DNA from 3 places in the Arthrobacter sp. TJ-217 genome. Region 1 is predicted to be linked to each of the others. Evidence: riboswitches for the same ligand, from Rfam matches in the RefSeq annotation. Region 1 holds a riboswitch; each other region holds the start of a gene.
The links. Region 1 has a riboswitch for S-adenosylmethionine ahead of AC4D2R_RS04340 (LLM class flavin-dependent oxidoreductase). Riboswitches for the same ligand answer to the same signal wherever they lie in the genome.

Region 1 (7,966 bases):
GGCTGGACCAACATCACCGTCCTTGAGCAGGGGCCGCTGCACCTTGCCGGCGGATCCACGTCGCATGCGCCAGGCCTCGTCTTCCAGACCAACCCGTCCAAGACCATGACGGACTTCGCCAGCTATACAGTGGACAAGCTCCTCTCCCTGCGCGCCGACGGCACCTCCTGCTTCAACCAGGTCGGCGGGCTTGAGCTCGCCACAACCGAGGCGAGGCTTGGCGAGCTGAAGCGCAGGCTGGGATTCGCCACCTCCTGGGGCATCGAGGGCCGGCTGATCGACCCGGACGAGTGCGAGAAGCACTACCCGCTGCTGAAGTCGAACGCCGTGCTCGGCGGGCTGTATATCCCCACCGACGGCCTCGCCTCCGCCGCCCGTGCCGTCCAGCTGCTCATCAGCCGCGCCTCAGAGGCAGGAGTGAAGTTCATCGGCTCCACTCCCGTCACCGGCGTTACCCAGGCCAACGGCAGGGTCACTGGCGTCGAGACCCCCGACGGCGTCGTCCCCGCGGACATCGTGGTCACATGCGCGGGGTTCTGGGGCCGGGAGGTCGGAAAGATGGTCGGCATGAAGGTGCCGCTGCTGCCGCTTGCCCACCAGTACGTCAAGACGACGGCGCTGCCCGGGCACGGTGCACAGAACGAGCCCGGAGGCGCCCGGCTGCCGATCCTGCGTTACCAGGACAAGGACCTCTACTACCGCGAACACGGCGACCGGATCGGGATCGGCAGCTACGCGCACCGCCCCATGCCGGTTGACCTCGATACCCTCCCCCGCGTCGGCGCCGACGAGATGTCCGAGCACCGCATGCCGTCCCGCCTCGACTTCACCGAAGCCGATTTCCTTCCCTCGTGGAAAGACAGTCAGGATCTGCTCCCCGCGCTGCAGGGGGCGCAGATTGCGGAGGGCTTCAACGGGATCTTCTCCTTCACCCCCGACGGCGGTCCGCTCCTTGGCGAATCGGCTGAGGTCGACGGGTTCTATGTTGCCGAGGCCGTCTGGGTGACCCACTCGGCCGGCGTGGCCAAGGCCATGGCGGAACTGCTCGTCGAGGGGCAGTCCCGCACCGACCTTCACGGGTGCGAGGTGACCCGCTTCGAGAAGGTGCAAACGAGCGACGCCTACGTCAGCGAAACCTCGCAGCAGAACTTCGTGGAGATCTACGACGTGCTGCATCCGCTTCAGCCCCGGGAGTCCCCGCGTGACCTTCGCGTCAGCCCGTTCATCTCCCGCCAGAAGGAACTTGGAGCGTTTTTCCTTGAGTCGGCGGCCTGGGAACGCCCGCACTGGTTCGAAGCCAACCGCCCACTGCTCGCTGAGCTCCCAGAGGAATGGCAGGCGCCGCCGCGGAGTGAATGGGCTGGGATGTTCCACTCCGAGATTTCGGCGGCCGAAGCCTGGCGGACCCGCACCGCCGTCGGCCTTTACGACATGACGCCGTTGAAGCGCCTCGAAGTGAGCGGGCCCGGGGCGCTGTCGCTGCTCCAGCGGCTCAGCACGGGAAACATCGCGAAGAAGCCCGGGGCGGTGACCTACACCCTCCTGCTCAACGACGACGGCGGCATCCGCAGCGACGTCACGGTGGCGCGGCTGGGCGAGGAGACTTTCCAGTTGGGCGTCAACAGCAACGTTGACCTCGAGTACCTGCGCCGCGAGGCCCGGGAGCAGGCCGCGGGCGATCCCGGGCAGTGGGCGCACATCGCCGACATCACCGGCTCCACCTGCTGCATCGGACTGTGGGGGCCGCTGGCACGGACCGTCATGGCCAAGGTCAGCGATGACGACCTCAGCAACGAGGCGTTGCGCTACTTCCGCGCCAAAGAGATCAGCATCGGCGGAATCCCTGTCACCGCAATGCGCCTCTCGTACGTCGGTGAGCTCGGCTGGGAGCTCTACGCAACGGCGGAACACGGGCTTCGGCTCTGGGACCTGTTGTTTGAGGCGGGCCAGGAGCACGGCATCATCGCCGCCGGTCGCGGGGCCTTCAACGCCATGCGTCTTGAAAAGGGCTACCGGTTGTGGGGTGCCGACATGACCTCGGAGCACCACCCCTTCGAAGCCGGGCTCGGTTTCGCGGTCAACAAGGACAAGGAAGGCTTCAAGGGCTCCGACGCCCTGGCCTCCCGCCGGGAGAAGGCTGCGGCCCGGGCGCTGCGCTGCCTCACGGTTGACGACGGTGTTTCGGTGGTGATGGGCAAGGAGCCCGTGTTCGTGAACGGTGAAGCCGCCGGGTACGTCACAAGCGCCGCCTACGGGTTCTCGATCGGCAGGCCGATCGCCTACGCCTGGTTGCCCGCCGCGGTTGCCGAGGGCGACTCCGTTGAGATCGAATACTTCGGCGAGCGGGTCCGTGCCACCGTCGCGGCCGAGCCACTGTTCGACCCAGGGATGGAGCGCCTGCGCGGCTGAGCATCTCCGCCACAGCAAAGGCTCCACAACAAAGGCCCCGCTTCCGGAAGGAGGCGGGGCCTTTGCCGTGCCGATTGAACCGGCCAATCACGCACGGCGCGGCCAACCTCGAAGCTGGGCCGGTCCAGCCCTCACCGAATCCGCACCGTGTCGGTAGGTTTTGGTCGGTTTACTAATTCAGGGGCCCGCTAGTTTCTCCCCGGGAAGTCAGCGGGCAGCGGGCTGGAGGCGGTAGCTGCTGCCGTGGTGCTCGGCGGGCAGCCGGTCGCCGCGGCCGAAGAGCTTGTGGCGCAGCGTCCCCTCGACGTACTCGGTGGGATAGGCGCCGCGTTTCTGCAGTTCGGGTACCACGTACTTCACCACGTCCTCGAACGAGCCCGGCGTGATCGCGTAGGCGAGGTTGAACCCGTCGACGTCGGTCTCCTCCACCCACGCCTGGAGCTCCTCGGCGACCTGCGCGCCGGAGCCGACGACGCGCGGGCCCAGCCCGCCGATGCCCGCCCACTCGGCGATGTCGCGTACCGTCCACGGCTTGCCGTCGTCCTCCACCTTGGAGAAGTTGGCGACGGCCGACTGGATGGCGTTCGACTTCACGTTCCCGAGCGGTTCGTCCGGTCCGTAGACGGAGAGGTCCACGCCGAACCAGCCGGAGACCAGCACCAGGGCTCCCTCGTAGCTGACGTACTGCTGGTACTCGGCGTGCTTGGCTTGCGCCTTCTCCTCCGTCTCGTCCGTGATGACGGTGAGCAGCGTGTAGACGCGCACGGAGTAGCGGTCGCGCCCTGCGGCTTCGACGGCGTCGCGGATCTTCGTGACGGTGTCCTTGAGGATCTCCTTGGTCGGCGAGCCAACAAAGACGGCCTCGGCGTTGCCTGCGGCAAAGGCGATGCCCCGCGGTGAAGCCCCGGCCTGGTAGATCACGGGGGTGCGCTGCGGGGAGGGTTCGCTGAGGTGGATTCCCGGCGTCGTGAAGTACTTGCCCTCGTGGCCGATCCCGTGGACCTTCGCGGGGTCGGTGAAGACGCCGGTCTCGGTGTCTCTTACGACGGCGTCGTCCTCCCAGGAGCCTTCGAGCAGCTTGTAGAGCACCTCGAGGTACTCGTCGGCGTGGTTGTAGCGCTCGTCGTGCTCGAGCTGGTCGGTCTGCCCGAGGTTCCGCGCCGCCGACGGCAGGTACCCGGTGACAACGTTCCAGCCGAACCGCCCGTTGGTCAGGTGGTCGAGCGTGGAGAGGCGGCGGGCGAACGGGTACGGGTGCTCGTAGGCGGTGCCTGCGGTGACGCCGAACCCGAGATGTTCGGTCACCAGGGCCATGGCGGAGACCAGGAGGAACGGGTCGTTCACCGGAGTCTGGGTGCCCTGGCGGAGAGTGGCCTCGTCGGAGCCGCCGTAGACGTCGTAGGTGCCGAGGACGTCGGCGATGAAGATGCCGTCGAACAGTCCCTTTTCGAGCGTCTTCGCGAGGTCTGCCCAGTAGCGGAGGTCCTTGTACCGCCAGGACTGGTCCTCGGGGTGGCGCCACAGACCGGGAGACTGGTGGCCGACGCAGTTCATGTCGAAAGCGTTGAAGCGGATCTGACGGGGCGAGTTGGAGGAATGTGGGGATAAGGACATGGCAAAAGAACCCTTGCATTAGGGCACTTGCCAAGAGGTAAGTGCCGTACTTGCCCTCCGGTCATCTCCGCCGGCCGGGCCGAATCCTCACCTGGGGCACCCCGCTACAGCGAGAGGGTTGCCGTCCAACAAACCAGGGTTTTGCGTTGGAACTCTTGATTCTGAATTCGACCCTACGGGCAGGACGGCGCCCGCGTCGAGAACGGTCCGTCACAGAAAGTCACGGAGTGCGTCACTGCCCACTTTTCCTGAGATTCCGCGCAACCTCCCTACCCAAGGGCTAGCGCCTTGTGCAGGAAATCCAACATCACCCGCCCCTGTGCCGTTAGTGACAGCTCTCGGGCGAGGTTCTCCTGCATTGACTGAACTGCAAGGACGCGTCCGGCATCGCTCATTTCAGCGTTGCGGTATCGAGCGCCCCTGACATCGCCGTTCAATTCCTCGCCAAGCAGAGCGCTCTCCAGGACTGCAAGGATCATCGCCGCCGCTGGGACGCCGAACAAGGGTTCAATTTCGGTGGCGGCCAGCCCAGGGCCGGTTACATCTGCGCTGATGATTACCTGCCTTTCCAAGAGCCCACGTGCCTCCAGCTCTGAAAGCGTCAACGGCGTCTCCTCGAGTGGGATTATCAACTCCTCCATCAGGTATCGCCCGTCGGGCCCGTATACCCAGTTGCCCTCCGACGACACACCGGTGACGGCCACCGGGAACATCGCAATAGTCAGAATGGGCAGGCCGTGCTCGTCGCGTTCATCGGCGAAGAATTCCATGAAGAAGCTTCCGTCAACGTAAAGCTCCGGGTAGTCCTCGCAGTTGTTCATCGTTGCTCCTTTGTTCTAGACGACAAAAAAGCCCTGCCGGTGACACCGACAAGGCTCTGCGCTTCTATGCACATGAAACTATCTTCGCTGAACTTCCGTTACAGCTGCAATCGCGATTCTTGACCAGGTACTGCACGACTGGATTGATTGCCATTATCCCTAAACTTCCGGGACACATACAAATTAGCACGACACTCCGTCTCGCCCGTTCCCAGGGTATTGCTCGAAGCCTCCGCATGGCTTATCGGCGATGAAAGTAGCTAGATATCCGATCCGATATCCGTTTGCATAAGGGTCTTCTCAGGGAGTGTTAAGGGTGCTTACAATCGTTGTGTAACCCGTCACATAAGTAACTCTTGTAACTCAACAATCTGTAGGGAAAACCAATGAAAAAGAGCTCAGCAGCATTTGCCCTGGTGGCAGCAGCCGGTTTCACAGCACTTTCAGCGGCACCCGCCATGGCGGTACCTTTCGCCAACTGTTCCGCTGCTGCGGCAGCCGGTGTGTACAACATCCCTTCAACTGATCCCCGTTATGGCACCCATCTGGACAGCGACCTCGACAACGTTGGGTGCGAAAACGCGAACTACCCCATGGCAACACCGCCACAGGTAACCCAAATGCCCAACGGTGGAGCTGACACCGGCGTGGCACAGGAGCCACAGAACGACACCACGGGGGCCGTTCTATTGGGCGGTGGCTTCGTCCTCGCCGCCGCAGCCGGCGGAACATTCCTCGTACGCCGCCGCAGCAACGTTTAGGAGGAGTCCCACCACCATCCGAATCGATCCGATATTGTCCTACGCATGACGCGTTTCACCGGCTACCGCCGCAGGGGCCCGCTCGCCGCTGCGGTGGTAGCCCTTCTCTTGCTCACGGGTTGCGGTTCCACCGTCCAGTCCGACGCTCCTACTTCACCTTCCGCTGCCCAGGCAGCACCTCCGCCATCGCCATCAGCCGAGCCGACACGGCTGCCCTCGCCGTCTGCGTCGGCGAAGCCTTCGCCGAACCCGTCCGCCACCGCCACCGACCCGAAACTTCCGGTCCTTGCGGCATCAGCGCCGGTGTCATTCAGCATTCCCTCAACTGGCGCGAAATCGGAGCTGCTCAGCCTTGGCCTGCGCACCAACGGAACTCTTGAAGTGCCGCCCGACGGCCCGGGCGCTCCTGCCAGCTGGTACAACCAGTCCCCCACTCCGGGCGAGCGTGGACCATCCGTTCTCCTCGGGCACGTCAACGCCACCGACGGCGGGCCCGGCATCTTCGCTTCGCTGCGGCAGCTGAAGGCCGGGGACAAAATCGAGGTAACCCGCGAGGACGGCACAACGGCAGTATTCGCCGTCGACCGCGGCGAGCAGTATCCGAAGGACGCCTTTCCCACCACCGAGGTGTACGGCAATACCGACGGGGCCGAATTGCGCCTGATTACCTGCGACGGATTCGATCCGGCGACCGGCCAGTTCGACGACAACTACGTCGTTTACGCGAAGCTCGTCGGCTAGTCGCCACCAAAGCAAAGGCCGCCGCCGCTTCCGCGACGACGGCCTCCCCCAAGTACCCCGTTACCCGAGCACGAGGTTCGCGAGGAACAGCAGGGGAATCGACCCGGCCCAGACGGCCGTGGTGATCCCCGACCACCCACGCAGGGCCGCCGTGCCATCCAGACCGGCGAAACGGGTCACCACCCAGAAGTAGGAATCGTTGAAGTAGCTGAACACCATCGAACCGGCGGTGCAGGCCAGGGCTGCGACGATGGGATCGATGCCAAGGGAGACGACCAGCGGAGCGGTGACTGACGCGGCGGTGATCATTGCGACCGTTCCGGAACCCTGGGCAATGCGCACCAGTGACGCGATGAGGAACGGAACGAGGAAAGCGGGCAGCGGGGTCGCAGCGATGGCCACGGCGAGGGCGTCGCCGACGCCGGAGTCGCGCAGCACCTGTCCCAGTGCGCCACCGGCGCCGGTGATCAGGAGGATGAGCCCTGCCGAGGCCGCGGCGTCAGCGAACCAGCCCTGCACCTTAGAGCGTGGGGTCCAGCGCGGCAGCAGGACGTAGACGGCGAGGAGGACGCCGATCACCAGCGCGACGACGGGGTTGCCGATGAAGGCCAGCGGCACGGCCCAGGCGGACGGCTCGTACTCACCGGTGCCGACAACGCCCTGGTTGTTCTGGTCAATGGCGCCGCTCACCGTGTTGAGGATGATCAGCAGCAGCGGGATGAGCAGCGGCAGCGATGCGACAAACGCCCCTACCCGGTGCGGTTTCGCCCCCTCGGGAGGCGTGCCGAGTTCGGCGGCAGGATCCACCGGAGCGTCGCCGGCGCCGGGGTCGTCGTCGCGCCCGTCGGTGTGGGCACCTGCCGGGGCGGCGTCCGCCGTTGCGGTTCGGTCAGCGAGCGTCGTGCCGGTTGATGCTCCGCCGGATGCGCCGGCCGACCGCCCGCCGGTCGACACCGCTGCGGCCGAGCCGTAGACGGCAGTGCGGACGTTGGCGTTGATCTGCGACTCGAGCTTCGGACCCATCCACTTGGCGTAGAAAACCACGACCGGCAGCAGGATCACGGTGAAGACGAGCCCGGCCAGGATGAGCGCACCGAGGTCCGCCCCGAGGATACCGGCGACGGCGAGCGGCCCCGGTGTCGGCGGGACGAGGTGGTGGGTGAGGGTCATGCCGCAGCCGAGCGCCAGGGCGAGGACGATGTAACCGCCCTTCTCCACGCGCGCAATCGACCGGGCGAGCGGGTTCATGATGACGTACCCGGAATCGCAGAACACCGGGATCGAGACGAGGGCTCCAACGCTGCCCATCGCCCACGGCTCCCTGCCCTTGCCGAAGACCTTCAGGAACGCGAGGGCGAGCGCTGTCGCCGCACCCGACACCTCGAGGATCTTGCCGATCCCAACGCCGAGGCCGATCACGATTCCGATCGTGGCCAGCGTATTGCCGAACCCTGTGGTGATCGACGAGACGATGTCCAGCGGCGCCTGACCTGCGACCATGCCGGTCACCAGAGCCGCAATAAGGAGGGCCACAAAGGCATCAAGACGCGTGCGGAGCACGAGGACGATGATTGTGGCAATTCCCAGAACCAGTGCCAAAAGAAGTTGTATATCCACGGT
Region 2 (7,966 bases), on a different contig from region 1:
ACCGGGGCGGCGGAAGGGGCGTCGCGGCCACGGCAGGGTGGTGAGCACGATCGCCCCGAGGGTCAGGAGGGTGCCGGCGACGGTCGCGAAGACCACGACCGTGCCCGGTGCCGGAAAGACGAGGTCGAGCAGCAGCGAGCCGATGAGCTGGCCGCCGATCAGCCCCAACCCGGTCAACAGGACGCCCAGGGTGCGCACCAGCACCGCCCCGAGCCCGATGAACACGCAGCCGATGGGCCCACCCAGGTAGTACCACCACTCGGCGGGCAGCGGGTTTCCCGGTCCCGCGAGGAGGACCTTCAGCGCCCAGGCCGCGAACAGGACCGCCGATCCGGTGATGAAGTTAACGAGCGTGGCGGTGATCGGGGTGCCGTAGTGCATGGCGGCGGTACCGTTCATCGCCTGCTGGAAGCTGATCAGGATCCCGGCCGCGACGGGGAGCAGGACGGGGAGCACGAGCGAGGATGCCTCCTCTGCGGTGCCGAACCGCGGCGACACGGTCCACGCCACCGACACGACGGTCAGCACCACGCCGATGATCCGCATGGGCGTCGCAGGCTTCTTGCCCGCGGGCCCCAGCCCCGCACGGTCGACGAGGAGCCCGCTGAGGGCCTGGCCCATGACGGTGGAGACGGAAAACAGTGCCACGCCGATGATCCCGATGGTCAGGGACTGCGAGAACACGAAGAACGCCCCAATGGCTCCCGCCGCGAGATACACCGGAGGGAAACGGCGCTCCTTCACCGCAGGGACGATCGTGCGGAAGCCCGCCCGTCCCCGCGGCAGTGCCAGGGAGATGAGGATCATCAGCACGAGCCCCGTGCCGAAGCTCACCGAGGCTGCCGCAAGCCCGTCGTCAAGGACGCTCCCCAACGCTCCATTGATTCTGCCCTGGAGCGGGATGGCCGTACCGGCCACCAGCGCCAGCGGCAGGCCGATCAGTGGGGAAAGGGAGGAGGGTTTGATCACCGATCAAGTTTAGTCGACCGGGACTGCCGGCCGGTCGTGCAGAATTGGAACATGAACAGCGAATTCAACGCGAAGAATCCGGCGGAAAACGTCAGCGACCTCCCGATCCGCGACGACATGATCCGGCTGGGCCAGCTGTTGAAGCTCGCTTCACTTGCCGAAGACGGCGCCGAGGCAAAGACCCTGATCGACAACGGGCTCGTCCACGTCAACGGGGAGATCGAAGAACGCCGCGGACGCCAGCTCCATCCCGGCGACACAGTGAGCGTCAACGGGCAGAGCGTGCGCATCCTCAAGGGCTGACACGGGCGGCGGCGCTAGGCCCGGTTGAGCACCGTGAGGGTGAGGAACTCGCGTACGTGGGCGAGTTCCTGCTGGCTGATGCTGTGCCACATGTTGGAGTAGAGCACCTTGGTCAGCTTGGTGTGTGAGGTCAGCCACCGGTGCGTGTACTCGATCATCTCCGGTGCGATCACGGCGTCCTCTTGGTCCCGTCCCCAGAAGAACGGCACCGAAGCCGCGGCGAGTGCATCGTCCTTGAAGAACGGGTGCTCCTGATGCGGCACCGCGAACCCGGAGAGCCCAACAACACTTGCGAAGTCCTCGGGGCGGTTGCGCAGCAGCGAGGTGGCAACGCCCATCCCCATCGAGAAGCCGAGGAGGCTGACGCTTGAATGGGCTCCCTTCACCGACTCGAGCCACTGGCCCACCCGTGCGACGGCGTCGACGACGGCTTCGACCGAATAGTCGGCGTCACGTGCGAGCGGGAACCAGGAGAAGCCCTGTCCGGCGGCGTGCGGGGCGCGCACCGACACCACCGTGAATTCTCCGGGCAGGTGGTCGGCGAGCCCCATGAGGTCAGCTTCGTCTGCCATGTAGCCGTGGAAAAGCACAAGCAGCGGTGTGCCGGCGCGCTGCTCGGGGGGCCGGGACCACAGGGCCACAGGCTCCCGGACGGGGGCGGAGACGGCGTCGGATCCGGGATTTGTCATTCCGATATTCTGGCACGCAGCCCTCTGTGCCGCGGAATCGGGCGGAAGCCGCCGCTGCACCCGGCCGGCCGTTGCCCACGTCACGGGGTGGGCGTTCGCTCGCTAAAGAGGGTAGGGACTTGGCAGGATGGAACTGTGCAACCAAAACTTTCCGAGCAGCCCGACGACTCCCTCTCCGGGACGGGAGGCGATGCGTCCGCTGCCGAGCGCCCGCCGGAACCCGTGCGCGACGACCAGGCCGCCGGCCTGCCGCACCCGTGGCGGCGCTACGTGGCCCTCGGTGATTCCTTCACCGAGGGAATCGGCGACCCGAACCCGGAAAGCATGGGCGGCAACCGCGGCTGGGCCGACCGGGTGGCCGAGGAGCTCGGCCGCGGCTGCAGCAGCTTCTCCTACGCCAATCTTGCGGTGCGCGGGCGGCTGCTTCAGCAGATCGTCGACCAGCAGGTGGAGCCGGCCCTTGCACTCCACCCCGACCTGATCTCGATTTCGGGAGGCGGGAACGACCTGCTGCGGCCCGGCGGAGACCCCGACCGCCTTGCCGAGCGCCTCGATGCGGCGGTCCAGGAGCTGTCAAGCGGGGGTGCGACGGTTGTTCTGTTCACCGCCCCGGATGTCCGCGACAGCGTTCTCGGTACGGTGAGGTCCAAGGCCGCGATCTTCAATGAGAACCTCCGCACCGTTGCGGCACGGCACGAGGCGGTGGTTGCCGACATGTGGGCGCTGCGCGAGCTGGTTGATCCCCAGATGTGGTCTGAGGACCGCCTTCATTTTTCGCCGCTGGGGCACCATACGATCGCCATCATGGTCCTCGACACGCTCGCGGTGAACCACACCCTTGAGCCGCTGCATCCCAAGGCGGTTCCCGTGAAGAACTGGCGCACCGCGCGCGCTGAGGATTTCGTCTGGGCGCGCGAGTACTTCGTGCCCTGGGTGCTTCGCCGGCTGCGCCACCGCTCGTCCGGAGACGGACGGGCTCCCAAGCGCCCCGAGGCCTCCGCAATTTTCGGCCCGGGGATGCCGCCGGGCGCCTAGCGGCAGCCCGGCCGGCGCCGGCGCTGCGTCCGCACCGCGGTGGCCGGCATTTTCCACCTGCCCGGCGTTTTCCACCTGCCCTGCCAGGCCTCCCCGCCGCTGTCCTGGCGGCCGGCGTCCTAGCTGCCGGCGTCCACCTCACCGTTCGCGACGGCGTCGGCGTACGTGCTGAGGTCCGGCCCCGGCTGGAAGTCGACGAACTGGGGTTGGAGCTTCTGGAAGAGGAACTCGTAGACCTCCTCGCGGCTGCGCCCGCCGAGGGTCTGCGCCGCTTCCTTCACCGCCTCCTGCAGCGCCCGGTCGGCGTCAAGCAGGATCTTTTGGCGTGCTTCTTCGTTCCAGCCGATCGTGTTCAGTTCCATTAACAGCTCCTCCTGCAGTGTGGAAAGGTTGAAAAGACACGCCGGAGGCATGCCCGGCACGCTCAGTCCGAGCCTAGGTGCGATCCCGGGCAAACCCAACGGGCAATCCGGGCCCGTCGGGGAAGTTGCCCCGTGCGCGGGTTGGAGCTACCGCGGGTAGAACGCCCGCTCAAGCAGGCGGCCAAGCTGAGCGGTTTCGGCGAGGAAGGCGTCGTGGCCGATGCGCGAGGTGATCAGCGACACCGGCACCTCCCCCGGTAGGGCGGCGGCAAGCCGGTAGGACTGTTCGGCCAGGTACAGCCGGTCCGAATCAACCGCTGCGATGAGGAACTCGGCGGTGGCCCCTCCGAGCGCCTGCTCCACCGATCCGCGCCCGCGGGCGGCGTCGTGGCTCATCAGAGCCTCGGTCAGGATGAGGTAGCTGTTGGGGTCGAACCGCTCGGCGAGCTTCTCCGCCTTATGGTCGAGGTAGCTTTCAACCGAGTAACGGCCCCGCTCCACCGACCGTGCGGCCCCGAGGGGCCGCTCGGCGCCCTGGGCGGCATTGCCGAAACGGTCCTCAAGCTCGGATTCCGACCGGTAGGTGATGTGCGCGATGCGCCGCGCCAGCCCGAGCCCGGCCGCGGGCGGGTCTGCCTCGTCGTAGTCGCCGCCGGCGAAGGCCGGATCGAGCCGGATCGCCTGCAGCTGCGCCTGCCCGAAGGCGATCTGCTCAGCGGAGCTCGCAACCGTGCACGCGATGACGGCACAGCGGGCCACGCGGTGCGGATACATCAGGGCCCATTCGAGGGCCCGGGCCCCGCCAAGGGAGCCTCCGAGCACCGAATGCCAGCGGCGTATGCCCAGCTGGTCGGCAAGACGAGCCTCAGCGGCAACCGAGTCGCGGATTGTGACGAAGGGAAAACGCGAACCCCAGCGGCGTCCCGACGGGTCCGGACTCGTGGGGCCGGTGGAACCGTAACAGCCCCCCAGCATGTTCGCGCACACAACGAAGTAGCGGTCGGTGTCGATGGCCCTGCCCGGACCCACGAGGGGGTCCCACCACCCTTCCTCATCGGAAGCACCGCGGGCCACATGGGAGCTTCCGGTCAGGGCGTGGTGGATCAGGACGGCGTTCGACGCGTCGGCGTCGAGCGTTCCCCACGTCTCGTAGGCAAGGCTGACTTCGGGCAGGCTGCCGCCCGTTTCGAGCCCCAGGGCCCCGATCGCCGCGGTGCGCAGCAGCCCGTCGGAGCTGCGGTGCGGGGCCTCGGTGCTCGCGCGGGCGGCGCCGGGAGGATAGACACTCACGCCGCGCTAAGCCCCTTTCGCGGCGCGGAAACCGGCGTCGAGGTCCGCAAGGATGTCCGCGATGTTCTCCAGCCCGACCGAAAGGCGCACGAGACCGGGGCGGACTCCGGCCGTGAGCTGCGCTTCGGCTCCGAGCTGGCTGTGCGTTGTTGAAGCCGGGTGGATCACCAGGGAGCGCACGTCCCCGACGTTCGCCACGTGGGAGTGGAGTTCGAGCCCGTCGACGAAGCGCTTGCCGGCCTCGATTCCGCCGGCGATGTCGAAGGAGACGATGGCGCCGGTGCCGTTCGGCCCGTACTTCAGCCCGCGCTCGTACCAGGGGCTGGAGGGCAGTCCGGCATAGGCAACGGATTCGACGTCGTCGTGCAGCTCAAGGAACTCCGCGACGGCGCGGGCGTTGGCGATATGGCGCTCCATGCGCAGGCTGAGCGTCTCGAGGCCCTGTGCGATCAGGAAGGCATTGAACGGGGAGATCGCTGAGCCGAGGTCGCGCAGGAGCTGCACGCGCGCCTTGAGGATGTAGGAGAGATTGGCCCCAAAGGCGCTTCCGACCCCGAGGTCCCGGGCGTAGACAAGCCCGTGGTAGCTCTCATCCGGGGTGTTGAAGCCGGGGAACTTCTCCGGGTCGCGGCCGTAGTCGAAGCGGCCCGAGTCGACGATGACGCCGCCGATGGCCGTGCCGTGTCCGCCGAGGTACTTCGTGGCGGAGTGGACAACGATGTCGGCACCCCACTCGATGGGCCGGATGAGGTACGGGGTCGAAACTGTCGCATCGGCGATCAGCGGGATGCCGTTGTCGTGGGCGACCGCGCTGATCCCCTCGATGTCGAGCACGTCCTGGCGGGGGTTGGAGACGACCTCGCCGAAGAACGCCTTGGTGGTGGGCTGGACGGCGGCCCGCCACTGCTCGAGGTTGTCGGGGTCTTCGACGAAGGTGGTTTGGATCCCGAATTTCCTGAGGGTGTGCCGGAAGAGGTTGTAGGTGCCCCCGTACAGGCTCGGGCTTGCAACGATGTGGTCGCCCGCCTCGGCGATATTGAGGATGGCGTAGGTTTCGGCCGCCTGCCCCGAGGCGAGCAGGAGGGCACCCACCCCTCCGTCGAGTGAGGCGATGCGCGTCTCAACGGCCTCCTGGGTGGGGTTGCCGATGCGCGTGTAGATGGGGGCAAGCTCCGTGAGGGCAAAGCGGTCGGCGGCGCTCTGGGCGCTGGGGAAGACGAACGACGTCGTCTGGTAGATGGGCAGCGCACGCGCGCCGGTTGTTGAATCGGGGGTCTGGCCGGCGTGGATCTGCCGGGTTTCAAAAGACCAGTTGCTGGACATGGCGCTCCCTTTGGTGCTCAAGGGGCCCCGTCGACGCCGCGCCATCGAGGCGACGGTGGATCGGTAAGGACCCGCGCTTGCGCAGCATCCCTGTGACGCTGCGCCTGGTCTTCACCCGGGGCACCCCACCGCGGTTGGAGGGTTGCCGGCCAGCAAGCCGGGGCTGTGTGCTGGCACTCATGACCTGCCTCAATGAAAGCCGAGGGACCGGATTTCGGCAACCCATATGACTTCCCGTTAAGTAAGGTGCCCCTAAGTCGAGACGGGCGTCACAAAGTGCCACTATGTAGCCATGCGCTTGGACCATGTTTCTTATGCCTCTGAACCTGATGGACTCGCTGCCACCGCGGAGCGTATTTCGGCCGCGCTGGGCGTAGAAGCGGTGAAGGGTGGTGTCCACCCCCGTTTCGGCACACGGAACATGATTCTGCCCCTCGTCAACGGCCAGTACGTCGAGGTGGTCGAGACCCTGAACCATCCCGCCTCGGACAAGGCACCCTTCGGCCAGGCCGTGCGGTCCCGGTCCGAAGCAGGCGGTGGCTGGATGGGCTGGGTAGTCGCAGTCGATGACCTCACGCCGTTCGAAGAGCGCCTGGGCCGGCGCGCCGTGCCCGGCAACCGCAAGTTCCCCGACGGCCAGGAACTCACCTGGCAGCAGATCGGCATCAAGGGCCTCATCGCCGATCCGCAGGTCCCCTACCTGCTGCGCTGGGACGACGGCACCGAAGCACTCCACCCCTCGCAGGCACGCCCTGCGACCGCACGGCTCGACTCGCTGACCATCGCCGGCTCATGCGCACGCGTGACCGAGTGGCTCGGAATGCCCGTCGAAGCGCCCCTGGGCGATGTCTCGGTCAAGTGGATTGCGCCAAACGGCACCCCGGGGCTCATGTCGGTGACCTTCGACACCGCGAACGGCCGCGTCGAGATCTAGTACCGGATCCCCCGGAGACCGGCATGGCCGAGCGGCTCGCCGTCGTGGTCCCGGTGTTCAACGAGCCCGGGATCGGCCGCACCCTTGAGGCACTGTACCGGCAGTCGGAGCGCACCGGGATGGTGCTCTATGTGGTGGACAACGGCTCGTCGGATGACACCCGGGTGCGCATCGAGGCGTTTGGCCGGCTTAGGCGCGACTTTCCGCTCGTGGTGCTCGATGAGGAGCAGAAGGGTACCGGCGCGGCGGCCGACACCGGTTTCCGCAGGGCCATCGCCGACGGTTTTCCATTGGTGGCGCGCACCGACGGCGACAGCGAACCCCGGCCGGACTGGACGGCGCGGATCCGCCGCAATTTCGCCGGGCACCCCTCGGTGCAACTGCTGGGCGGCACGTCCGTGCCCCTGCCGGACGCCTACCGGCGCCGGTTTGACGGCGTGCTCCTCGCCTTCCTCTTCCCTGCCCTCCGCGGAGCCCTCGCGCTGCGCCACCGCGACCCGGCTTGCCTTCGCATTGTCGCCGGCCACAACCTTGCCGTCCGCTCGTCCGCCTATGAGCGCGCGGGCGGTTTCCCCCGCTCGTCGACCGATGAGCGCGACGAGGATGTCGAGCTCACCCTTCGGGTGGCCCGCACGTTCGGCCGGCGGGCGGTCCGCATCGACCGGCGGCTGAGAGTCGCCACGTCGATGCGCAGGATCCGCCGTTACGGGGTGCTGCGCACCGGCCTGCGCCATCTGCGCGCCGGAGCGGGACCCGGCGGTTCCGCGCCCGGCGGGTCAGCCCACCTGCCCTGAATGCTCAGCCGCCCACCCCGATTGCCGGTCCGAGCAGGGCGAACCCGACGAACCCGGTGATGTCGAGGGCGGCGTGGGCAACGACGAGCGGCATGGCGCGCCGGGTCCGGGTGTAGATGTAACCGAACACGAGCCCCATTGCCGCGTTTCCGAGGAACGGTCCGATGCCCTGGTACAGGTGGTAGCTGCCGCGCAGCAGGGCGCTCGTCACAAGGATGGCCGGCGCCGACCAGCCGAGGGCACGCAGGCGTTCAAAGAGGTACGCCA
Region 3 (7,966 bases), on a different contig from region 1:
GAGATCGGCCCCATCGCCAAGCCGGGTGCCGTCATCGTGGTCCAGGACGTGCCCAAGACCCGGTCCGGGAAGATCATGCGCCGCCTCCTGACCGAGCTGTACGAGGGATCGCCCCTTGGGGACACCACCTCACTGCAGAACGAGGGATGCCTCCCGGGCATCTCCGAGGTGCTCGCGCGGCGGTCCTGAAGCTTCGCCTACTCCGTCTTGGAGCCCATCCAGGACTCGAGGGGCTGGGTCGGAATGTGGACGTGCTTCATGTCATCGGGCTTGGGCGTGCTGGGGAAATAGTCGACCGGCGAATCCCCGTCGGCGGCTGCGGCCGCGGCGTCGACCAGCCCGAACCGATCCCTCACCCTGCCGAAAAAATCAGGCTCATGCAGGCGCAGCATGCGCAGCGCCGAAGGACGTGCGTAAACGCCCACCCAGTCCCCCGGGTTCAGCACCCCGACAATCCGGCCGTCGACGGACATCGATACCTGCCCGCTGCGCTCGAGCACGCGCACCGACACCAGCTCGTCGGCGGCAACGACGAGGCTGCGGTCGAAGACCATGTGAGCCGCGACGGGCGTGAAAACCAGGGCGTTGGCGCGGGGCGAGACGATGGGTCCTCCCGCAGCGAACGAGTAGGCCGTTGAGCCCGTGGGCGTGGAAATGATCAGGGCATCCGCCGAATAGGAAACGAACCGGCGGGCCCCAATATAGACCGCGACGCTCGCCTGGCGGTCCCGGCTGAGCTTCTCGAAGACAACGTCGTTGATTGCGGTGATGTCCATGCAGACGCCCCAGCCCAGGACCTCCACCGCGTCGTCCCGGACCAGCGGCGATTCAGCAACGGGTCCCTTTGGATTGTGGATGAGCGCCCCGAGCTCACTGGGGATCTCAAGGGGCCTGCTCGAGCGGATGGTGAGGGTGAGGCGCTGTTCCTCGATTGTCTCGTCCGCGATCACGGCCCTGAGGGCTTCGACAAGGTTCTCCGGCTCCACCTCGGCAAGGAACCCAAGCCGCCCCACATTCACCCCGAGGACAGGGCACTGGCAGGACATCGCCACAGCCGCCCCGCGCAGGAAGGTGCCGTCACCGCCGATCGTCACAACGAGGTCGAACGGGCCGAGCGGCACGTGGTGATGAGTCAGGTGGCCCTCGTCGTCAGCCGACCAGACATCCACCTCCGTGACGGACACGCCGTTCTCAGCGGCCCAGCTCTTGAGGGCCTCCGCCGCGTCAATGGCCCGCTGCTTCCCTCCATGCACCACGAGCCCCAGTGATCGCAGATCCACTGCCAGCTCCTTTGTTCGCTCAACAAGTGACGGTGGCCACCGCCGCGGGGCATGAGCCAGGCGGCCAACCTCGCCGATGACGCCACGTGACGCAAACCATACTCGAAATGCCCCGCAAGTCCACCCGGCGCGTGCCTGCCCCTCCAAATCTTCGCCGACCCGGGGCGACACATTTCTTGGTGCCGGGCACCCGTGCTGTCACACTCGGTAATGACCATCCCGAGCGGCCGAGAGATCTGGCTTTATGACGCCGCAGCAACCCTGGCCAGCGCAGAACGCGCTGACAGTAGGGTGCTACCGCCAGAACCGATGGAGGATTTGTGAGCACAGTCGATTATTCGCAGCCCCTGAAGTTTGCCTACTGGGTCCCTAATGTGAGCGGGGGGCTCGTGGTTTCCACAATCGAGCAGCGCACCAGCTGGGACTTCGAGTACAACAAGAAACTTGCGCGGATCGCCGAGGACGCAGGATTCGAATACGCGTTGTCGCAGACCCGCTACGCGGCGTCGTACGGCGCCGACAAGCAGCACGAGGCGACGTCGTTCTCCCTCGCCCTGCTCGCCGCAACCGAGAGGCTCAAGGTCATCGCCGCCGTCCACCCGGGCATGTGGCATCCGGGCGTGCTGGCGAAGTTCATCATCACCGCCGACCACATCTCCAACGGGCGCGCGGCCGTCAACATCGTCTCGGGCTGGCTGAAGAGCGAATTCACCAACTTCGGCCTCGACTGGCTCGAACACGACGAACGGTATGTGCGCACCGAAGAGTTCATCCGCGTGCTGCGCGGCCTGTGGACCCGGGAAAGCTACACGCAGACGGGCAAGTACTACTCCATCTCGGATTTCACGCTCAGCCCGCCGCCCGTTGATGTTCCGGGCCGCCCCCACCCCGAAATCTTCTTCGGCGGCAATTCCACGGCGGCCCAGGCGACGGCGGGGCGGGTTGCCGACTGGTACTTTTCCAACGGCAAGGACCTCGAAGGGTTCAAGGAGAACATCGCCGGGGTGAAGGCCTCCGCAACGGCCGTCGGGAGGTCGCCCCGGTTCGGCCTGAACGGGTTCGTCATTGCACGCGACTCCGAGAAGGAAGCACGCGAGACGCTGCGGGAGATCGTCGCCAAGGCCCACCGGCCGGCCGTTGAAGGCTTCCGCAACGCAGTGCAGGAAGCAGGGGCCGCAACGGCCGACAAGAAGGGGATGTGGGCGGATTCCTCCTTCGAGGACCTCATCCAGTACAACGACGGCTTCCGGACCCAGCTCATCGGCACGCCCGAGCAGATCGCCGAACGAATCGTCGAGTACAAGAAGATCGGGGTGAACCTGCTGCTCACCTGCTACCTGCATTTCCAGGAGGAGGTTGAAGCGTTCGGCAGGGACGTCCTGCCGATTGTCCGCTCCCTCGAAGCCGACCTCGCCGCCAAGGCAGGCGTCGACTTCCACCTCGAACCTCTCCCCACCAAGGCAGGCGTCTGATGACTGAGAAAACCTTCGGCTTCCGCACCCGCGCGCTTCACGCGGGAGGCACTCCCGATGCCACCCACGGCGCCCGCGCCGTGCCGATCTACCAGACGACGTCGTTCGTCTTCAAGGACACGAACGACGCCGCCAACCTCTTCGCGCTCCAGAAGTACGGAAACATCTACTCCCGGATCGGCAACCCCACTGTTGCCGCCTTCGAGGAGCGCATCGCCTCCCTTGAGGGCGGGATCGGCGCCGTCGCCACGGCTTCGGGGATGAGCGCCGAATTCATCACCTTCGCCGCCCTCTGCCAGGCCGGCGACCACATCGTTGCCGCCTCCCAGCTGTACGGGGGGACGGTGACGCAGCTCGATGTAACGCTGCGCCGGTTCGGGATCGAGACCACCTTTGTGCCGGGAACCGATCCGGCGGACTATGCTGCCGCAATCCAAGAGAACACGAAGGCCGTCTATGCGGAGGTGATCGCCAACCCGTCGGGCGAGATCGCCGACCTCGAGGGCCTTGCCCGCGTGGCGCACGACGCCGGGGTGCCGCTGATCGTCGACTCCACCCTGAGCACCCCGTACCTGATCCGCCCCCTCGAGCACGGCGCCGACATCGTTATCCATTCCGCCACCAAGTTCATCGGCGGCCATGGAACCACGCTCGGCGGCGTCGTCGTCGAAAGCGGCAGGTTCAACTGGGGAAACGGGAAGTTCCCCACGATGACCGAGCCGGTCGCGTCGTACGGGAACATCCAATGGTGGGCCAACTTCGGGGAGTACGGCTTCCTCACCAAACTGCGCACGGAACAGTTGCGTGACATCGGCCCCTCGCTGTCCCCCACCTCGGCGTTCCAGCTGCTCCAGGGAGTCGAGACGCTGGCGCAGCGCGTCGACGAGCACGTTCGAAACGCCGCAGCCGTTGCCGAGTGGCTGCAGGCGGATCCGCGCGTCGAGTACGTCAACTACGCGGGACTCACCACACACCCCCACCACGGCCGGGCACTGAAATACCTGCCGCAGGGACCGGGCTCGGTATTCAGCTTCGGGGTCAGGGGCGGGCGTGAAGCGGGAAAGACCTTCATCGAGTCGCTGCAGCTCGCCTCGCACCTTGCCAACGTCGGTGATGCCCGAACCCTTGTCATCCACCCCGGATCGACAACCCACCAGCAGCTCTCGCCGGAGCAGCTCCTGGCGGCGGGCATCCCCGAGGACCTGATCCGCATCTCGGTGGGGCTTGAGGATCTTGAGGACATCCTCTGGGATCTTGACCAGGCGCTCGAGGCCGCAGTGTCGAATTCGGGTGCGTCGGGTTCGAATGCGTCGGATGCTGATGCGTCCAACGCACCCGATGCCGCCCGGGACGTGGGCGCACCGCCCTCCGAGGACGGCCGGACCTGCGCCGTAGGAGTCGGGGCATGAGCGCGCCAACGCGGACCTGGGACGGACCCTCGGCACCGGAGCGGCTGGCACTGCTGCGGCGGGCGAAGTCGGTGGCCATCGTCGGCGCATCGGACAAGCCGTCGCGGGCGTCGTACTTTGTCGCAACCTACCTGCAGTCGTCGTCGCCCTACCGGCTCTACTTCGTCAACCCCGTGGCCAGGCAGATCCTCGGCCAGCCGGCCTATGCCTCGCTGGCGGACCTGCCGGAGGTCCCCGACGTCGTCGACGTCTTCCGCAAGCACGACGACCTCCCCTCGGTCCTTGCCGAGGCGCAGGCGGTGGGCGCGAAGGCCCTGTGGCTGCAGCTCGGGTCCTGGCACGAGGACGTTGCCCGCGATGCCGAAGAGTCGGGGATGGACGTGGTGATGGACCGGTGCATCAAGATCGAGCACGCCCGGTTCCACGGCGGACTGAACCTTGCCGGCTTCAACACCGGCATCATCTCCTCCAAGCGCCAGATTACGTCCTAGCTCAGCCGGCGGCGGCCGATTCGCCGCCGACTGGGTCCGGGTCTGCTGGGCCCGGCTCCACTGGAGCGGACACCGCGGGTCCGGGCGCAGCCGGTGCCGATTCTGCCTGTTCCCGGGCTGCCTCCGGCACTGTCTTGTCCGGCGCTTCCTGTTCAGCAGGAGCCAGCCCAGATACGGCTAATCCCCGCGTAGCTGGGTCGGGGTCGGCCGGTTCGCCGGTGACGGGCTCCGCTGGAGCCCGCTCAGGCGCGGCCGGGTCAGATACGGCTGGCTCAGGCACGGCCGGTTGCGGCGTTGCGGGTTCCTTCTCGCCCGGCTCTGAAGCCGGTACTTCCACGGGGAGCTTCGGCAGCGTGCCGGGATGCGGCGCGGTTCCACCACTTTCGGGGCCACCGTTATCAGCACGACGGCGGAGGGTCTCACCGCTTCCTGCGCCGTTGTGACCGGCCTTCGCGCGCTCGCCGGCGGGCGGCTCCGACGCCCCGGGCCGCGCCGGGTGGGCAAGAGCACCTCCCTGCACCGGATGGGTGAGCCCCGGAGGTCGAAGCTCCCCTGAAGGCCCCGGGCGTCTCACCAGGTCTGCTTGATCCCGTGCACCGTGCAGCCCGCCGGGCGTGATGCCGTGGAGCACGTCTTTCCAGTGACCGCGGGCCGGCGGGTTTCCTGATCCAGGGTTTCCTGATCCAGGGTTTCCTGATCCAGGGTTTCCTGAATCAGGGTTTCCTGAACCGTGTTTTGGATCAGCGGGTGCTGGGTGGCCGGGCAGGACCGGTGCCGGCACTGCGCCTTCCTGCGGCACGGGCACTGCCGGGGGTGCTGACGGCTGGGGCAGTGTGGCCCCGGGATCCCTGCTCTCCGGCGGCGGCACCGCATCGAACCCACCGTGTATTCCGGAGGGACGGGCGTCGCCAAGCCCTGGAATCGCTGAGCCGATTTCGGCTCCCGACTGTTTGACCGCCGGCAGGTCATGGTGCGCGTTTCCCTTTTGATCGACGGCCGAGGCTTCCGCGCCGGTTTCCCTGCCGTGCAGGTGGATCACGGCCTCTGCTGTGCGGCCAAAACCTTCGGGGAAATGCATCGTTCCGGCGGCAACCCCCGACATCCCCAGGCCCATTGAGATGGCAAGGGTTCCCCCGATGAAGGTGGCCCGGTGCCGGTTTCTGCGCCCGCGCGGCTGCGCTCCGCCGGCGGCCATGAGCTGGGCGAGCTCGGCAGCCACTTCGGGGACCGGCCCGTTGGCCAGGGCCCGAACGGCCTTGAGGGCGTTCGAGAGGCCTTCGGAGGAGGGAACGCCGGATTCTTCGAGCAGTTTCTGCACCGGATCTTCCCCGTGCGCTGGTTTATTCATGACGCTTCCGCTTCATCGAGCTCAACGAGTTCCCTCAATTTGATCAGCGCCCGCCGTTGCAGTTGCTTCACTGAACCTTCAGTCTTCCCTACAACTTTGGCAACCTGGTCCACTGACAGCCCCGCGACGATCCGCAGCAGCAACACTTCCCTGTGTTCCGCCTTGAGGGCGGAGAGCAGCTGCTCGATGTTGCCTTCGCCGAAACGGTTAAGAGCCGCGGCTTCTGCCGAAACGCTGGTCCGGGCGTCGCTTTCAGGCTCGTACACCGCTTGTGAGGGCCGGCGGGCGAGCCGGCGCACCTCGTCGACGTATCGGGCGTGTGCCACAGAAAAAACGAGGGTCTTCAGGCCCTCCACGCCGCCGTGGACCGTGTCGAGCCTGCTGAACACCGCAAGGAACACTTCCTGGGTGAGGGCTTCCGGGTCCTCGGCGCCCCTGCCGGCGAAGTATCCGAGCAGGGAGGGGCTCAGGTGCGCATAGATTGATTCGAAGGCCGCGGGCTCGCCAACTTGCGCGCGTGAAAGCGCGTCATCAGGCAGCTTTGAAACCAAAATGGGAGTCCTTGGGCGAGGTGGCACAACGAGGACCATCGTAACCAGAGAATCAACCCCCGGCGGGGTGCGGCGCGATGTGCCTGGACAACCCATGAGAAGGCCGCACCGGGGCCCGTTGGGGGATAAGCCCCGGTGCGGCACTCACACATTGGTAATCGTCGGCCTGGATGGAAAGGTTACGCGGATGGCGAAGGTTTTCTATTTCAACGCGGTGGAGGCACGCCGCTTGTTGAAAACGTCGAAGCCCACGGCCAGCAGAAGCACCATGCCCTTGATGAACTGCTGGTAGTCGATCCCCACGCCGAGCAGTGACATGCCGTTGTTGAGCACGCCCATGATCAGGCCACCGGTGATGGCTCCGATCACGGTCCCGACCCCGCCGGTGACTGCCGCACCACCGATGAAGGCGGCTGCGATCGCGTCGAGCTCGAACAGGTTACCGGCACCCGGACCCGCCGAGTTCAGGCGGCCGGTGAAGATCAGCCCCGCCAGTGCGGCGAGCACGCCCATGTTCACGAAGAGGTAGAAGTCGATCTTCTTGGTGTTGACACCCGAGAGCTGGGCGGCCTGGAGATTGCCGCCGCGGGCGTAGATGTGGCGTCCGAAGACGCTGTTTCCCATTACCGCGCTGTAGGTCACAACCAGAAGCCCGAGCACCACGAGGACGATCGGGGTGCCGCTGCGCGAGCTGGCCAGCAGGTAGGTCAGGCCGAGGATGATAACGCCGGCGAAGGCGAGCTTGGTGGCGAACCAGGCCATGGGCTCGTCTTCGAGCTTCAGCTTGGCCCGCATTGCCCTCCCCCGCAGCTGGCTGACGACAAGCAGCACGACGGCGAGGAGTCCAATGCCCACCGTCGTCCAGTCGAGGATGTTCGTATCGGCAGGGAAGAGTCCTGGGAACAGGAACCCGCCGCCCAGCTGCCGGTATTCGACGGGGAACCCCGTGATGCGCTGGTTCTCGAGGGTGATCTGCGTGAGTCCGCGGAAAACGAGCATTCCCGCGAGGGTCACGATGAACGCCGGGATCCCGACGTAGGCCACCCAGAAGCCCTGCCACGCCCCGACGAGGCCGCCGATGACGAGTGAGGCCCCGAAAGCGAGCCACCAGGGGAAGCTCCAGTCCTGGATCATGATGCCCGACATTGCGCCGACGAACGCGGCGACGGATCCGACGGAGAGGTCGATGTGCCCGGCGACGATGATCATCACCATGCCAATGGCCAGCAGCAGGATGTAGCTGTTCTGAACGATGATGTTCGAGACGTTGTCAGGCTGCAGCAGCTTGCCCCCGGTGAGCAGCTGGAACAACGTGACGATCACCAGAAGCGCTACGAAAATACCGATCTGGCGGAGCCTGCTTGCAAGGAACTTTCCCGCATCGGTGATTGTTGGCGCCGCGGTTTTGACCGGGG

Region 2: another riboswitch for S-adenosylmethionine. It lies ahead of AC4D2R_RS15275 (bifunctional o-acetylhomoserine/o-acetylserine sulfhydrylase); the one in region 1 lies ahead of AC4D2R_RS04340 (LLM class flavin-dependent oxidoreductase).
Region 3: another riboswitch for S-adenosylmethionine. It lies ahead of sfnG (dimethylsulfone monooxygenase SfnG); the one in region 1 lies ahead of AC4D2R_RS04340 (LLM class flavin-dependent oxidoreductase).

Annotation. Positions count from the first base shown of each region.
Region 1 is NZ_JBZCNJ010000002.1:259,630-267,595, reverse strand. Features, by position in the region: gene AC4D2R_RS04345 (GcvT family protein) at 1-2,409, shown strand, start outside; gene AC4D2R_RS04340 (LLM class flavin-dependent oxidoreductase) at 2,617-4,023, opposite strand; SAM riboswitch class IV at 4,065-4,184, opposite strand; gene AC4D2R_RS04335 (hypothetical protein) at 4,293-4,844, opposite strand; gene AC4D2R_RS04330 (excalibur calcium-binding domain-containing protein) at 5,231-5,605, shown strand; gene AC4D2R_RS04325 (class F sortase) at 5,651-6,346, shown strand; gene AC4D2R_RS04320 (GntP family permease) at 6,407-7,963, opposite strand.
Region 2 is NZ_JBZCNJ010000009.1:53,679-61,644, reverse strand. Features, by position in the region: gene AC4D2R_RS15305 (DMT family transporter) at 1-969, opposite strand, end outside; gene AC4D2R_RS15300 (RNA-binding S4 domain-containing protein) at 1,021-1,272, shown strand; gene AC4D2R_RS15295 (alpha/beta hydrolase) at 1,287-1,961, opposite strand; gene AC4D2R_RS15290 (SGNH/GDSL hydrolase family protein) at 2,184-2,996, shown strand; gene AC4D2R_RS15285 (hypothetical protein) at 3,116-3,358, opposite strand; gene metX (homoserine O-acetyltransferase MetX) at 3,506-4,648, opposite strand; gene AC4D2R_RS15275 (bifunctional o-acetylhomoserine/o-acetylserine sulfhydrylase) at 4,655-5,971, opposite strand; SAM riboswitch class IV at 6,040-6,156, opposite strand; gene AC4D2R_RS15270 (VOC family protein) at 6,264-6,905, shown strand; gene AC4D2R_RS15265 (glycosyltransferase family 2 protein) at 6,929-7,699, shown strand; gene AC4D2R_RS15260 (CPBP family intramembrane glutamic endopeptidase) at 7,704-7,966, opposite strand, start outside.
Region 3 is NZ_JBZCNJ010000005.1:205,641-213,606, forward strand. Features, by position in the region: gene acs (acetate--CoA ligase) at 1-189, shown strand, start outside; gene AC4D2R_RS11025 (NAD(+)/NADH kinase) at 198-1,280, opposite strand; SAM riboswitch class I at 1,492-1,596, shown strand; gene sfnG (dimethylsulfone monooxygenase SfnG) at 1,601-2,752, shown strand; gene AC4D2R_RS11035 (O-acetylhomoserine aminocarboxypropyltransferase/cysteine synthase family protein) at 2,752-4,161, shown strand; gene AC4D2R_RS11040 (CoA-binding protein) at 4,158-4,652, shown strand; gene AC4D2R_RS11045 (RNA polymerase sigma factor) at 5,997-6,551, opposite strand; gene mmsB (multiple monosaccharide ABC transporter permease) at 6,753-7,966, opposite strand, start outside.